2 regions of the Methylomonas sp. HW2-6 genome follow, and region 2 is predicted to be linked to the other one. Evidence: predicted binding sites of a transcription regulator. Region 2 holds the regulator's gene; the other holds the start of a gene.
What was found. The regulator HrcA, encoded in region 2, represses chaperone genes, less so after heat shock. The targets are predictions, from matches to a motif close to TNTTAGCACTCNNNNNNNNNGAGTGCTAANA.
Positions count from the first base shown of each region.

Region 1: groES (co-chaperone GroES) is a predicted target of HrcA. The motif match lies at 6,061-6,091, and genes of this name have one in related genera.

Region 1 covers NZ_CP184124.1:33,931-42,013, reverse strand. The annotation lists gene ACH518_RS01145 (pyrophosphate--fructose-6-phosphate 1-phosphotransferase) at 1-846, shown strand, start outside; gene ACH518_RS01140 (nuclear transport factor 2 family protein) at 955-1,422, opposite strand; gene ACH518_RS01135 (TetR/AcrR family transcriptional regulator) at 1,519-2,130, shown strand; gene ACH518_RS01130 (cation-transporting P-type ATPase) at 2,098-4,791, opposite strand; gene ACH518_RS01125 (hypothetical protein) at 4,981-5,187, shown strand; gene ACH518_RS01120 (HesA/MoeB/ThiF family protein) at 5,231-5,992, opposite strand; gene groES (co-chaperone GroES) at 6,195-6,482, shown strand; gene groL (chaperonin GroEL) at 6,539-8,083, shown strand, end outside.
Region 2 covers NZ_CP184124.1:2,488,409-2,496,491, reverse strand. The annotation lists gene dnaK (molecular chaperone DnaK) at 1-666, opposite strand, end outside; gene grpE (nucleotide exchange factor GrpE) at 738-1,376, opposite strand; gene hrcA (heat-inducible transcriptional repressor HrcA) at 1,426-2,466, opposite strand; gene ACH518_RS12390 (response regulator) at 2,791-4,017, shown strand; gene ACH518_RS12385 (SpoIIE family protein phosphatase) at 4,027-5,250, shown strand; gene ACH518_RS12380 (sensor histidine kinase) at 5,328-6,653, shown strand; gene ACH518_RS12375 (dinitrogenase iron-molybdenum cofactor biosynthesis protein) at 6,679-7,386, opposite strand; gene ACH518_RS12370 (rhodanese-like domain-containing protein) at 7,397-7,705, opposite strand; gene ACH518_RS12365 (hypothetical protein) at 7,734-8,083, opposite strand, start outside.

The DNA of each region.
Region 1 (8,083 bases), 2.0 Mb from region 2:
GCGGCCGATCTGGCGGCATTTTTGGCGAAGAACAACTATGGTCTGACCGTGATCGGTTTGCCGAAAACCGTCGACAACGACGTGTTCCCGATCAAGCAATCGCTGGGTGCCTGGACTGCCGCCGAGCAAGGCGCGCGCTACTTCATGAACGTGGTGGCCGAGAACAACGCCAACCCGCGCATGCTGATCGTCCACGAAGTCATGGGCCGCAACTGCGGCTGGTTGACCGCTGCTACCGCCCAGGAATACCGCAAACTGCTGGATAAAGCCGAGTGGCTGCCGGAATTGGGCTTGAGCCGCGAGTCTTACGAAGTCCATGCCGTTTTCGTCCCGGAAATGGCGATCGATCTGGAAGCCGAAGCCAAGCGTCTGCGCGAGGTGATGGACAAAGTAGACTGCGTCAACATCTTCGTTTCCGAAGGTGCCGGCGTCGAGTCCATCGTCGCCGAAATGCAGGCCAAGGGCCAGGAAGTGCCGCGCGACGCCTTCGGCCACATCAAACTGGATGCGGTCAATCCCGGCAAGTGGTTCGGCGAGCAATTCTCGCAAATGGTCGGCGCCGAAAAAACCCTGGTGCAAAAATCCGGTTACTTCGCCCGCGCCGCGGCATCCAACGTCGACGACATGCGCTTGATCAAATCCTGCGCCGACTTGGCGGTCGAATGCGCCTTCCGCCGCGAATCCGGCGTGATCGGCCACGACGAAGACAACGGCAACGTGTTGCGTGCGATCGAATTCCCGCGCATCAAAGGTGGCAAGCCGTTCAATATCGATGCCGACTGGTTCAACAAAATGCTGGGCGAGATCGGCCAGCCCAAAGGCGGCAAGGTCGACGTTAGCCACTAAGTCGTTTTCGACTTAGAAGAACGGCAGGGGCGGTTTAACCGCCCCTTTTTGTTTGGGGAAAGGCGAATTTATTCGCCCCTGTTTAATTTCGGTGAAATTTCTCTACGCTCACAAACCCAAATCGGTCAACCCGGCGTGATCGTCGGGACGGCGGCCCAGCGGCCAGTGAAACAGGCGCCCGTTGTCTGTGATCGGCAAATCGTTGATGCTGGCAAAGCGGCGCTGCATCAGGCCAAATTCGTTAAATTCCCAATTTTCGTTGCCGTAACTGCGGAACCAGTTGCCGGCGTCGTCGTGCCATTCGTACGCAAACCGAACCGCGATGCGGTTATCGGTAAATGCCCATAATTCCTTGATTAACCGGTAGTCTAGTTCCCTGGCCCATTTGCGTTGCAAAAATTCTTTGATCTGTTGCCGGCCCACCGGAAATTCTGCCCGGTTGCGCCAGCGGCTGTGTTCGGTATAGACCTGCACGACCCGATCCGGATCGCGGCTGTTCCAGGCGTCTTCGGCCATCCGCACTTTTTGCGCGGCGGTTTCGGCGGTGAACGGGGGAAGGGGTGGTTTGGTTTCCATAGTGCGCTCCCGAAAAATGAGGATTATGTAGACAGATTTGTCTACATGGTCATGGTAGCAATAGTAGACAGAGTTGTCTACAATCGGGCCATGGCCATGGATCCCTCGAAAACCGCTTCCGAATTACCCGCGCGCGAGCGAATTTTGTTGGCGGCGCACGACTTGTTTTACCGCGAAGGTATTCGCGCCACCGGCGTCGATAAAGTGATCGCCGAGTCGGGCGTTACCAAAGTCACGTTCTACCGCCACTTTCCGAGCAAGAACGCTTTGATTCGGGCGTTTCTGGATTACCGGCACCGGATCTGGATGGAATGGTTTGCCGACGCGATCCGGCGCCATGGCGGCTATGCGGGAAGCGGGCTATTGCCGCTGGTCGAGGTGATGGCGGAATGGTTCCGCAAGCCGATTTACCGCGGCTGCGCATTTATCAATAGCGTTGCCGAACTGGGCGGCGCGTTGCCGGATGTCGTCGAGATTTGCCAGAGCCATAAGCAGGACATGGCGATGGCGATTCGGGAATTGCTGGTTGATACGCCTCAGCGCGATGCGCTGGCGCAAGCGGCGGCGGTCGCGATAGACGGCGCTATCGTCCGCGCCCAGACCGAAGCCCGGGACGCGGATGCCAAACAGTCGTTGGATAGTTTGGCCTTGCTGTTGTCGGCATTGCAGACAGCGTCAACGGCGGCGGCCGAAGCGGCGCAGCAGTAACTTTTCCAGGCCGACGATGGCGTAAATCGCCAGGCTGACCGCCAAAATCAATAGCCATTCGTCCTGGCCGATCGCCGCGCTGCCGAACAATTGCTGCATGACCGGCCAGTAAGTGAACAATAACTGCAGGGCAATCATGGCGCTGACGCCGACCAAGACCCAGGGATTGGAAAATACGCCGACTTTAAACATCGAATAACGTAAAGAACGGCAATTGAACAAATAAAACAATTCGCCGAATACGAACACGTTTACCGAGACCGTACGGGCTTTGGCCAGGGTTGCTTGCTGCGTCAATTCCCATTCGAACAAGCCGAACGCGCCGGCCAGCAATAGCACGCCGACCAGACAGATCCGAAACAGCAAGTGTCGGGTCAGGATCGGCTGCTCCGGATTGCGCGGCTGACGCTGCATCAAGCCCGGTTCCTTGGGTTCGAAGGCCAGCATCAATCCCAATAGCACGGCCGTGGTCATATTGATCCACAAAATCTGCAGCGGTGTGATCGGCAATGCCACGTTGGCGAATACCGCTGCGGTGATGACCAGGCCCTCGCCGAGATTGGTGGGCAGGGTCCAAGCGATGAACTTCACCAGATTGTCGAACACGCCGCGGCCTTCTTCGACGGCGGCTTCTATCGTCGCGAAATGGTCGTCGGTCAGCACCATGGCTGCCGCTTCCTTGGCGACTTCGGTGCCGCCCAGCCCCATCGCTACGCCGATGTTGGCCTGACGCAAGGCCGGCGCGTCGTTGACGCCGTCGCCGGTCATCGCCACGACGTGGCCTTTGGCTTGTAGGGCGCGGACCAGAAGCAGTTTTTGCTCCGGGGCGATGCGGGCGTAAACGCTGCAATGTTCGACCTGCTGTAGATAGTCGGCTTCGGCGTAATTTTCCAGTTCGCTGCCGGTGATGGCTTTTTCGCTGTGGCGCATGCCGAGTTGCTTGGCGATTGCCAAAGCCGTGACCGGGTGGTCGCCAGTGATCATTTTTACGGCGATGCCGGCCCGGTAGCAGGCGGCTATCGCCCGGGCCGCTTCCGGCCGCGGCGGGTCTATCATCGCTTGCAGGCCGAGAAATGTCAGGCCGCTGCGGACTTCGCTCTGGTCGACGGCATCGTCGCCGTGGTCGGTACGGGCGAAGGCCAGCACGCGCAGCCCTTGCGCGGCCAGGATTTCGACTTGGCGTTGCAGTTGGGCTTTGTCGAGCGGAACCTGTTGCAAATCGGCGGAAAACGCGCGGTCGCAGCGGTCGAGCAAGCTTTCCAGCGAGCCTTTCAAGTAAACGTGGCGTTCGTCCAGCGCCAGATTACGGTGCAGCGTGGCCATGAACTGGTATTGCGATTCGAACGGAATGGTGTCCAGCCGCGGATGGCCCTTGCTGACGCTGGCGTGGTGCAAACCGGCTTTGTGGGCGGAAACCAACAACGCCGCCTCGGTCGGATCACCTTCGATCCGCCAACTGTCGACATCGGCGATCAAGCGGGCATCGTTGCACAGCAGGCCGGCTTTCAGGCATTCGAGCAGAGCCGGTTTTTGTTGCGGATCGACCGGTTGGCCGGCCGCTTGAAATTCGCCGTCCGGCGTGTAGCCGCTGCCGCTGACGGCGAACTGCTCGCCGCCGGCATAAACGAATTGCACCGTCATTTGGTTTTGGGTCAGCGTGCCGGTTTTGTCGGAACAGATCACCGTGGTGCTGCCCAAGGTTTCCACGGCAGGCAGTTTGCGGATGATCGCATTGCGCTTGGCCATGCGCGAGACGCCGATCGCCAGCGTGATGGTCAGCGCCGCCGGCAAGCCTTCCGGAATCGCGCCGACCGCCAATGCCACGGCGGCCATGAACATATCCAGCGCGCTTTCGCCGCGCCAGACGCCGACGGCAAATGTCAGCGCCGCGCAGGCGACGATGGCCCACAGCAGCAATTGGCTGAATTGGCTCATTTTCCGGGTCAACGGCGTTTCCAGCGGTTCGGCCGCCGCGATCAAACGGTTGATGCGGCCGATTTCGGTGTCGTCGCCGGTGCCGACTACTACTGCCAAGGCGCTGCCGTAACTGACCAGCGTCGACGAATAAGCCATATTGGTGCGGTCGGCCAATAAGGTCGCGGCGGGTAAGGTCTGGGCCTGTTTTTGGGCGGGCACGGACTCGCCGGTCAAAGCCGCTTCGTCTATTTTCAGTTCACGGGTTTGCAGCAGTCGCAAATCGGCCGGCACCTTATCACCGGATTGCAGATAGACCAAATCGCCGGGCACCAAGTCGGCGGCCGCTATTGTCCGACGTTGGCCGTCGCGCAGTACATTGGCGCTGACGTTCAGGGTTTGGGCGAGGGCATTGATCGCTTTCAGCGCGTTGGCTTCCTGGATGAAGCCGATGATGGCGTTGACCAGCACTACGCCGAATATGACGCTGCTGTCGGCCCATTCTTCCAGGAAGGCGGTGGTGGCGGCTGAAAACAGCAGAATGTAGATCAGCGGTTGGTGGAATTGGCTGAGCAGTAAGCGCAACGGACCCTTGCCGCGCGGCGGCGTCAGGCGGTTGGGGCCGGCTTGTTCCAGTCTGGACTGGGCGGTTTGGCTGGACAGGCCGGCGCCGAGTTGCACGTCCAATTGCGACAGTAACTGCTCCGGCGCCAGGTTGTGCCAAAGGGTTTGCGGATTTTGCTTCATGGTCTCAGAAAAACGGTTGTGGCAGAGGGGCTGTGCGCGGTTTTTCGGCGCCGATTCGGGCCGGCATGCGCTTCGGATTGACAATCGTCATCTTCTGCTTGTTCCTTGTTGGTTATGGGGTTATAGTCCGTAACCGAGGCCTGTGGCCTTATTCTAAATTAAAATAAAAACAAATAGTTGGAGGTAGTTATGGGCGGAGTTATCGAACTGGTGGTTTTGATGCTGATTATTGCCATCTTCGCGTTCGCACCGTTAGGGTATTTCATTTATATGTACACAATGAAAAACGGCGAGCCGTTCGGCGACATTGAGCCGCACGGCGACAGCGAATCGCCGGTGTTGAACGCGGTGGCCAAAGCGATTGACGCGGTCAAAGGCAAACTTGGCAAAAGCTGAGTCGCCAACGTGATCGGTAAAAGCCGGGCTTATCCCGGCTTTTTTATGCGTGTCCGCCGGCCGTATCGCCGCAGGTTGGGCAACTCGGGTTTTTCTTTAACCGCATCGTGCGCCATTCCATACTCAGGCCGTCCAGCATCAATAAGCGTCCGATCAACGGATTGCCGATTCCGGTCAGCAATTTTATCGTCTCTAGCGCCTGCATGCTGCCGACGATGCCGGTGATCGGGGCGACCACGCCGTTCCTGGCGCAATTTTGCAACTCTTCGCCGTCGCTTTGGTACAGGCAGTTGTAGCACGGGCTTTGGTTGCGGCCGGGCGTGAACACGCTGATTTGGCCCTCGAAACGGATCGCGGCGCCGGATACCAACGGGGTCCTTTGTTCTACGCAGGCTTGGTTGATGGCGAAACGGGTGGCGAAATTGTCGCTGCAATCCAGCACCACGTCGGCTAATTCGACTTCGTGCCGCAATTCGGCGCCGGCTAGCCTTTGCTTGCGCGCCACCACAGCCACCTCCGGATTAATTTTTTCCAGCGTCTGCCGGGTTGAAATTACTTTATCCAACCCTATATCGGCTGTGTCGTGGGCTATTTGCCGCTGCAAATTACTCAGGTCCACTTGATCGTCGTCGTACAAGGTAATGCTGCCGACACCGGCAGCGGCGAGATACATCGAGGCCGGCGAACCCAAGCCGCCGGCACCGACGATCAGGATTTTGGCGTCCAGCAGTTTTTGCTGACCGGTGATGTCGATTTGCGGCAGCATGATCTGCCGGCTGTAGCGGAGCAGTTGTTCGTCGTTCATAACGCGGATAGTGGTGGCTGGGCCGCAGATGATGCCAAAGAGCTTGACAGAGTGCAAAACCCGGATATTATTAGCACTCGTTATTGGAGAGTGCTAATAAATTGCAAGTTGTTTAAAAAACGCGTAGTCCGCTCTGGAGCGGTCGGCTTTTTAAAAAGCTTATCAGTTTTAACCTTTAACTTTATTAATCGAGGAGACATTGATGAAAATTCGTCCGTTACATGACCGTGTAGTCGTAAAACGTGTTGAGGAAGAGACCAAAACCGCTGGCGGTATCGTGCTGCCGGGTTCTGCCGCCGAAAAACCGAGCGAAGGTGAAGTGCTGGCTGTTGGCTCAGGTAAACCGTTAGACAACGGCCAAGTACGTCCTATGGCAGTCAAAGTCGGTGACAAAGTATTGTTCGGTAAATATTCCGGCACCGAAGTTAAAGTCGATGGCGAGCAATATATCGTCATGCGCGAAGAAGACATCATGGGCATCTTGGGCTAAGCCCTATTCACCTCATTTATCTTTTTCAATCTCTTTAAATATTTAGGAATTAAAAAATGGCAGCAAAAGACGTGAAATTCGGTGGCGACGCCCGTGCTTTGATGGTAGCCGGTGTCAACATTCTGGCGAACGCGGTTAAGGTAACTCTGGGCCCTAAAGGCCGTAACGCCGTGCTGGACAAAAGTTTCGGCGCACCGACCATCACCAAAGACGGTGTGTCTGTTGCGAAAGAAATCGAATTGAAAGACAAATTCGAAAACATGGGCGCGCAAATGGTTAAAGAAGTGGCGTCCAAAACTTCAGACGTGGCCGGTGACGGTACCACCACTGCAACCGTGCTGGCGCAAGCCATCGTCAACGAAGGCCTGAAATCAGTCGCAGCGGGCATGAACCCGATGGACCTGAAACGCGGTATCGATCTGGCGGTAACTAAAGCGGTTGCAGCCATCGAAGAGGCCTCTATTCCGTGCAGCGACAGCAAAGCCATCGCTCAAGTTGGTACTATTTCAGCTAACTCCGATGCATCTGTCGGCGACATCATCGCCGAAGCGATGGAAAAAGTCGGTAAAGAAGGCGTCATCACCGTTGAAGAAGGCACCGGTCTGGATAATGATTTGGACGTCGTCGAAGGTATGCAATTCGACCGCGGCTATTTGTCACCATACTTCATCAACAAACAAGAAAGCATGAGCGTCGAATTGGACGATCCTTTCGTGTTGCTGTACGACAAAAAAATCTCCAACATCCGCGAAATGTTGCCGATTCTGGAAGGCGTGGCCAAATCCGGTCGCTCTTTGTTGATCATCGCTGAAGACGTCGAAGGCGAAGCTTTGGCTACTCTGGTGGTCAACAACATGCGCGGTATCGTTAAAGTGGCTGCGGTTAAAGCCCCAGGCTTCGGCGATCGTCGTAAAGCCATGCTGGAAGACATTGCTGTACTGACCGGCGGTGTGGTGATTTCTGAAGAAGTCGGTCTGTCTCTGGAAAAAGCCGACATCAGCCAATTGGGTACTGCAAAACGCGTCCAAATCAACAAAGAAAACACCACCATCATCGATGGCGCTGGTAACGAAGACCAAATCAAAGGCCGTGTTGCGCAAATCCGCGCTCAAGCCGACGAAGCGACTTCCGATTACGACCGTGAAAAACTGCAAGAACGTCTGGCCAAACTGGCTGGCGGTGTTGCGGTCATCAAAGTCGGCGCCGCAACCGAAGTGGAAATGAAAGAGAAAAAAGCCCGCGTCGAAGACGCCCTGCATTCAACTCGCGCTGCGGTTGAAGAAGGTGTGGTGGCCGGCGGCGGTACTGCGCTGATCCGTGCCCTGTCTGCTCTGGAAGGCCTGAAAGGCATCAACCACGACCAAGACGTCGGTATCAGCATCCTGCGCCGCGCGATGGAAGAGCCTTTGCGTCAAATCGTCAGCAATGCCGGCGATGAAGCCTCGGTCGTTCTGAACGAAGTCAAAAAAGGCAGTGGCAACTTTGGTTACAACGCTGCAACCGGCGAATACGGCGACATGATCGCGATGGGTATTCTGGATCCGGCGAAAGTGACTCGTTCAGCGCTGCAAAACGCCGCTTCCGTTGCCGGTCTGATGATC
Region 2 (8,083 bases):
GTTGGTCGCCAATACTTCAAATTGGTGCTCGCCTTCGATTTCGGCGATCTCGATGATGGAAATATCGAAAGTACCGCCGCCCAAGTCATAGACCGCGATGGTGGTGTCGCCTTTCGGTTTGTCCATACCGAACGCCAACGCTGCCGCAGTAGGTTCGTTGATGATGCGTTTGACGTCCAGACCGGCGATACGGCCGGCATCTTTAGTCGCTTGACGTTGCGAATCGTTGAAATAAGCCGGTACGGTGATGACCGCTTCGGTGACTTCTTCACCCAAAAAGGCTTCGGCGTCTTTTTTCAGTTTCATCAACACCCGGGAAGACACTTCCGGCGGCGCCATTTTTTTACCGTGGCATTCCACCCAGGCGTCGCCATTGTTGGCTTCCATGATTTTGTAAGGCACCATTTTGATGTCTTTTTGCACCGCGTCTTCTTTGAAACGACGACCGATCAAACGTTTGATCGCAAACAAGGTGTTTTCCGGATTGGTGACCGCCTGACGCTTGGCGGATTGGCCGACCAAGACTTCGTTATCGTTGGTAAAGGCGATAATGGAAGGCGTGGTGCGGGCGCCCTCGCTATTTTCGATGACCCGCGCGGTGCCGTTTTCCAGTACGGCGACGCAGGAGTTGGTGGTTCCTAAATCGATACCGATCATTTTGCCCATTGAAATTCTCCAGACTTGAATAAGAGGTAAGTTAAAAAGTTGTTAGCGATATGCGGTTGATCGTTGGATTTTCAAGCCTGCTCATCGATTTTTGCACTATCGGCGGGTTTGTCGGCGGCCTTGGCCACCACCACCATGGCCGGGCGTAACAACCGGCCGTTTAAAACGTAACCTTTTTGAAATACGTTCAATACCGAATTCGGTTCGGCCGTTTCGCTGGGCTGCATCACCATGGCCTGATGGAATTCAGGATTGAACGGCTGGCCTAACGGATCGATGGTTTCGATATTGAACTTGGCAAACACCGATTCGAATTGTTTGACGGTCAGCAAACTGCCCTCGCGCAACTTGACCACTTCCGGGCTGTCGCCGCTGGCGGCCTGAATGCCCAATTCCAGACTGTCCAGCACACTGAGCAATTCTTTAGCGAATTTGGCCAAGCCGTATTTACGTTCGTCGTCCAAATCCTTTTGTACCCGTTTTTTCAAATTCTCCATTTCGGCTTGGGTCCGCAACGCTTTATCCAGATTAGCCGCCGCCTGTTGTTGAGCTTGTTCCAATTGCTGGCGTAAGGACTCGATGCCGACCGTCTCTTCGCCTGCCGTTTCTTCTGCCGCCGCTTCTTCGAAGGCAGGCTTGGTTTGCTCCAATACCTCGGCGATCAATTCGCTATCGGGTTGCTGTTCGTGACTCGATTGCTGGTGACTCATAGTTTCTCCATGGTTCTAATTTTTTGAGTTGGGCTAACGATAAGGGCTTTTATTTCGGATTCAAGGCCGCGCCCAATAATTTTGCGGTAACGTCGACGAACGGAATCACCTTTTCGTAAGCCATCCGGGTCGGGCCGATCACGCCGAGCACGCCGACCACTTCGTCGTTGACCGAATACGGCGCGGTCACCAGGCTGCAACGCTCGAACACGCTGTAGCCGGACTCTTCGCCGATAAAAATTTGGACGCCGTCAGCCTGCAGACATTGGTCCAACAAGTGGATTACGCCGTGTTTTTGGCTGAAGGCTTCGAATAACTGTTTGAGCCGCTCCATGTCTGACAGCTCGGAAAAACCCATCAAATTGGTTTCGCCGCTCAACACATAATCGTCGTTGGGCTGCTGCGCGAAGGCCAATTGCGCCATATTCACCGCATCGATCATGCCCTGGTTGACCGAATGCCGATCTTTTTCCAGATCCTTCACCACCAATTCCCTAATCTTGGCCAGACTGCGGCCGGAGAAGACCGAGTTCAAATAATTGGCAGCCTGCTGCAATTCGGCCGCAGAGAATTGTTTTTCGGTGTGGATGATCTTGTTATGAACTTCTTCGGTGTCGGTGACAAAAATCACCAGAATCCGGGTGCTGGACATCGGCAAAAATTCGATGTGCCGCAAGGAAACGCTGTCGCGGCGCGGCAAAGTGACCACCCCGGCCATTTTGGTGACGTCGGACAACAGCTTGGAGGCCTTGCCCAATAGATCGCTGGCCGTCTCGGTTTCGCTATGCAACCCGGCCTGTAACTGGTCGAGTTCGTTGGAAGCCAAAGGTCTGACAGTCAGCAGACTGTCGACGAACAGACGGTAGCCGCTGACCGTCGGCACCCGCCCGGCGGAGGTATGCGGCGAATGGATCAAGCCCATCTCTTCCAAATCCGCCATCACGTTGCGGATGCTGGCCGGACTCAATTTCAAATTCGGGTCCTTGGAGAGCAAGCGCGAGCCGACCGGTTGGCCGTCTTGGATATAACGCTCCACCAGGGTTTTTAGCAAATAAAGCGATCGTTCGTTTAAGTCCTGTCCGCCAGCCACATTCGATACCTTCAAAATTCGTTAGCACTCCACATTGCCGAGTGCCAGCAGCAAAGCTATCAGTTGCCCAAAACCTTGTCAATGTCGCTAAATCCTCGCCGACACCCGACAGAACCGGCGGTGGGCCGCATTTTTGGCGGCAGCGTCGATTTCCAGCCGATTGGCGTCAGACAAAGTGGCCGCTCTTATCTAAACTTAGCGCTCCTGACTGCTAACTCGCCCCGACCGATGCCTTTCATTCCGAAACGCCAGACCGATTATCGCTTGCACTGTCCGCGACACCCGGGTGCGAGCAGAACCACTGGGCCGTCGTAAGGAAAACGCGTGGACGCCAAAAAACACATCCTATTTGTCGATGATAACGAAAATGTGATTAGCGGTATTCAACGTCAACTGCGACCTTACCGCGAACAATGGAGCGTGTATTTCGCCACCTGCGGCAAACAAGCTTTGGAGATCATGCAGCATCAACCCATCGATTTGATCGTCAGCGACATGATGATGCCGGAAATGCGCGGCGACGTGTTGTTGAAACGGGTAGCCGACATCTACCCTGCTACGGTGCGTATGATCCTTAGCGGCTACGCCGACGAAGAAACCTTGAGCCGCGGCCTGGAAGTGGCTCACCAGTACTTGACCAAACCCTGTAGTGCCGAAGTATTGCGGGAAGCAATCACCCAAGTTTTCAAAACCCAGGATTACGTCAATAACCCGCGGATCGCGGCGGAAGTCGGCGAAGCCAGCCACTTACCGAGTTTGCCGAAAATCTACCACGACCTGAACGCCGCTATTGCCGACGAACGCGTCACCAACTTGCAAATCGCCGAAATCTTCGCCAAGGACATGGTGCTTTCCGCCAAGCTGCTGCATCTGGTCAATTCGCCGTATTTCGGTCTGCAACGCACCGTCTCGAATCTGACCGACGCAATTAATCTGATCGGCCTGAAAAAACTCAACAGCCTGGTGTTATCGGTCCATATCAAGACCGCCTTCCCCGTCAGCGACCCGGAAATGGAGCGCTACATGGAATACCTGTGGCAAGACGCCAGCCGGGTTGCAGAACTGGCAAGGCTGATCTCACTATCGGAACAGCAAACCGGCGACAAGCCGGATCAGGCCTATGTCGGCGGGTTACTGCACAACATGGGTTTGCTTATTTTCATGTCGCGCGGCGGGGACAAATTCAAAATGCTCCGGGAGCAAACCACCCGCAGCAACACCCCGGTGGCCGCACTGGAAACTGAGATTTTCGGTTTTACCCGCTCAGCTGCGGCAGCTTACGTCTTGAGTTTATGGAAAATTCCTGCCCTGATCGTGGAATCGATCCTGTGGCAAAACGCGCCGAGCGAATCCGAATACCAGACGGTCAATGAGTTAACCGCAGTGCATGTCGCGGCTTGCCTGGCAAATCCGACAGAACGGCCGGGCAACGACCGCTTGTTCGAGATGCAGTTGGACCAAAGCTACCTGCAGCGAATCGGCCGACTGCATCGCCTCGCCGATTGGCAGACGCTGGCCGAAAAAGTAACCGCGTTCTTCGAAAAAAAATAGGAGCGAGCAATGGCGGACAATACACCGGAAAAAATTCTGTGCGTCGACGACGAAAACAACATGCTCCAATTGTTTAGACGCACTTTGGGCCGCCAGTTCGACTTATATACCGCCAGCTCGGCCACAGAAGCTTTGGCGATACTGCGCCGCGAATCCGATATCGCTGTGATTATGTCGGATTACGCCATGCCCGGAATCAACGGTTTGGATTTTCTGAAGCAGGCCGGGGAATTGTCGCCCGACAGCGTGCAAATCATACTGACCGGTAATATCGAACTCGACATCGCGATCAAAGCGATTAACGACACCCATGTCTTTCGCTACTTACCGAAACCCTGCCCGCTGGAAGTGACTAGAAAGGTCATCGGCGACGCAATTGCACAATACAATCTGGTCATTTCCAGACGCCAGTTAAGCATTCAACTCGAGCAGAAAAATCAGGAATTGCAGCAACGAAATGCCGAATTGGCGGAAAAACAGGCGCTGGTGGAACACGAACTGGAAGCAGCCAAAATCGTCTGCAGCAAGTTCGGTAAATACGGCTACCAAGTACCGGACGGATTGGAGTTTTTTCTATCGGCCAAAGACGGGGTCGGCGGCGATTTTATCTTGAACGCCGTCAGCCGCGACGGCCAGGCTTTTTACCTGATGCTGGGCGATTTGACCGGCCACGGTCTGCAATCGGCCCTGGGCGGTTTGCTGGTCACCGAGATTTTCGACCAGCAATGTTTGGATCATCCGCCATTGGAAGAACTCGTCGGCATCATTAACCGGAAAATGTGCCGCAAATTGCCGACCGGTTTATTCTGCGCGGCATCGCTGATTAAACTGGATTTGGCAACCGGCCGGTTTCGGGTATGGAATGGCGGCATGCCCGATATCTTCCTGTTCGACAGCTACGGCAAGCTCATAGAAAACTTGCATTCCGCCAATCTGCCGCTCGGCATTGTCTCCGGCAGCGGCTTGACCGACAACATCTCCGAATACGATATCAGCGGAATCGAATCGATTTTTGCCTACAGCGACGGGGTCACCGACCAAATCGGCAACGATCTGAGTTTGTTCGGTGCCGACAGGCTGCAACAGGCATTGACCGACACCCCGCCCGGCATGCGCCGGATCGACCATGTAGCCGAACGCTTGCGCCTACATCGCCAGCAACAGTCGCAAACCGATGACATATCGATGGTTGACATCCATCTGCCGCGTATCCAACGCGCACTGAGAGGGTAAAGAACCATACCGCCTATCGGCCGCGAGCGGGTCGCATTGCCGCTTAAACAGAATCTACGCCAATTCGGATTGTAAGTATGTTTATCGAAACCGAAGACCATTCCAGAATTTTGATCGTGGACCCCGATCCTGCTTTACGCGACAGGCTCGACTTGATGTTCAATGGCGACGCGGCCGCGTCGCTGCAGAACGCTACCGAAACCCTGAGCTACATTTTTCAGGGCCGTACCTGCGGAACCGCGGCTGAAGCGGATATTTGTCTCGGCCTGGAATCGGACAAGCCTTACCAATTGATCTTTGTCGAAAACGAATTGCCGGATGGCGAAGGCATCGAGTTAATCCGCCGTCTGTGGCTAATCGATCCCAATTTGCACGCGGTACTCTGTAGCAGCGGACCAACCTTGAATTGGCAGCAAGTGGTCGCCAAACTCGGCGAAAGCGACCAGTTATTGATCTTGGAAAAACCGTTCAGCGCACTGGAATTACGCCAGATGGTTCACGCCGTGCTACGTAAGTGGCAATTGAACCGGCAATCGCAACACATCATGCGCTACATGGATCAACAAATCGAACTGCGCACCCAAGCGATCGAACAAGCCAACAAAAACCTGCTGCAAGCCGAAAAACTAGCTGCGGTCGGCCAACTTGCAGCCGGCATCGCCCATGAAATCAACACGCCGGCCCAATACGTCGGCGACAACATCAAAGCTATCGGCGATTTTTTCGGCAGCATTACCCGTCTGCTGGAACAGTACCGCAAACTATTGTTCGCCCAGGCAGACCACAGACCAATTATCGATGCCTTGGAGCGTAAAGAGGATCTGGCGTTTATTCTGGAAGATGCACCGTTAGCCATCGAACAATCATTGGAGGGCATATCGCAAATCGTCCGTATCGTCCAAGCGATGAAAGGGTTTTCCCACAGCGGCCAAAGTAATGCCGGTTGGATTAACGTCAATCTGGCGCTGGAAAATACGTTGCTGATCGCCCGCAACAGCTACAGGTATATCGCCGAGATCGAAACCGATTTTGCCGAGGTGCCAAATATAGAGTGCTTCCCCGGCGAACTAAACCAGGTGTTTTTGAACATCGTTATCAACGCGGCTCAAGCGATCGAGGATGGCGGAACAGGCCACGGCCGGATTCGGATCAGCACTGCAAGCGTTACCGATGGCGTCGAGATCCGGATCTCAGATAACGGGCCAGGCATTCCTGAGCCGCTTCAAGACCGAATATTCGATCCGTTTTTTACGACCAAAGATGTCGGCAAAGGCAGCGGCCAAGGTTTGTATATCGCTCACCGCATCATAAATCAGCAGCACGGCGGCTCGCTGAGTTTCGTCAGCGCAGCCGGCCAAGGCACCACCTTCCTGATCCGACTGAACCGGCAACTGCCCAAGTAAGCTGATTGCCGGCCGGTTTGCTTGATTATTCCTGCAATACGAAGCGTTTGCGTTCTTCGGCAGTTTTGCCCAATGCCTTAGCCATCCAAGGCGGCGGCGCGTCGAACACTTTCTGAAACTCGCGCAATTGATCGGTCGCTTCGATCACGTCCGGAATCTTGATCGGGTAAATGTCGGCGCGGATCACTTTAGCCGCTGCCGGACCACCGATCGATTGCACGAACAGCACGTGGCAATCCTTGATCAGTTCGGCGCGAAACAGGTTTTTATCCTCGGCCGCGTCGGCATCGACGGTGGAACGGATATCGACCAAGCGCATATCGTCGCGCGACAATTGGTATACCAGGAAGCGGATGCAGGAGCCGAAATGGCCGTTCAATGAAGCGCCGCTGTTGGAAGCAATCGCGACCCGAATCGACTCCGGCAAATCACCGTCTTTGTACGGTTGAATTTCCGGCAAGCCCTCGTCACCATCTTCTTCGCCCCAAAGATAACGCACGGCCAGTTTGATATTGGCCAAGCCGATATCGATGTCCTCGCCGTCCTCCTCGCCGTCGTGGCTGCCGATTCCAGTCTTTAAATTGGTGACGGTGATCGTCTTCAATTTCTCGTCCGACAGCGGCGAGCCGGCCTTTTCGTGCAAGATGCCGATTAGCGTTGCGATATCGACTCCAGGCAGCACCCGCGACGCCAACGCAATCCGCAACGCCAAATCTCGTGATAATTGTTCCATAGCCTTACCTTTATAGTTTGTGCTGCTCTTTCCAGTCGGCGTAACCACCGGCCAGACTGTAAACCGCTTGAAAGCCGAAATCGCCGAACATTTCCGCCAAATGTTCGCTGGCGTGGCCGTAATAGCAGTAAATCAGTAAGGGCTTGGTCTTATCGCCCTTTCTGAGCAGGGAATCGCGCAATTGTTCGTGTACATGCATGGCGTTATCGATATGACCGGCCCGGTAATCCTTCAGATCGCGGCAATCTAAAATCATCGGTTGCTGTTCGGCTATCAAATGTTCCGATTCGGCAACCGAAACCGTTTTAAAGTTTTTCATGCTCGCTCCCGACCTGGATAAAGCCGGTTTACACCGGTCCGTAGCTGGCTTCGCGCTTGACTTCGATGGTTTTGCTTAAAGCCGTTTGGTAGTCCACCGTCTCCGCCTTAAATTTAAAATCTTTGGCGGCTTCATATACCGTCACCACCTTGTCTTCGGCAGATTGACCTTTCAGGTCGGCCTTTTCGATGTAAAGCAATTCCATGGTTTCGTTCCAGACCATGCCTTCGCTGTAGGGCACTAATTTGAATTTGACACCGCCGATTTCGACTTCCAAATTGCTGCCAATATTTTCGACGTACACCAAAGCCAGGGTTTCAGGAGTCAAACCCGCTTTGTACTTTTCTACGAACACTTGCAGTGAGTCGAGCTTATAAA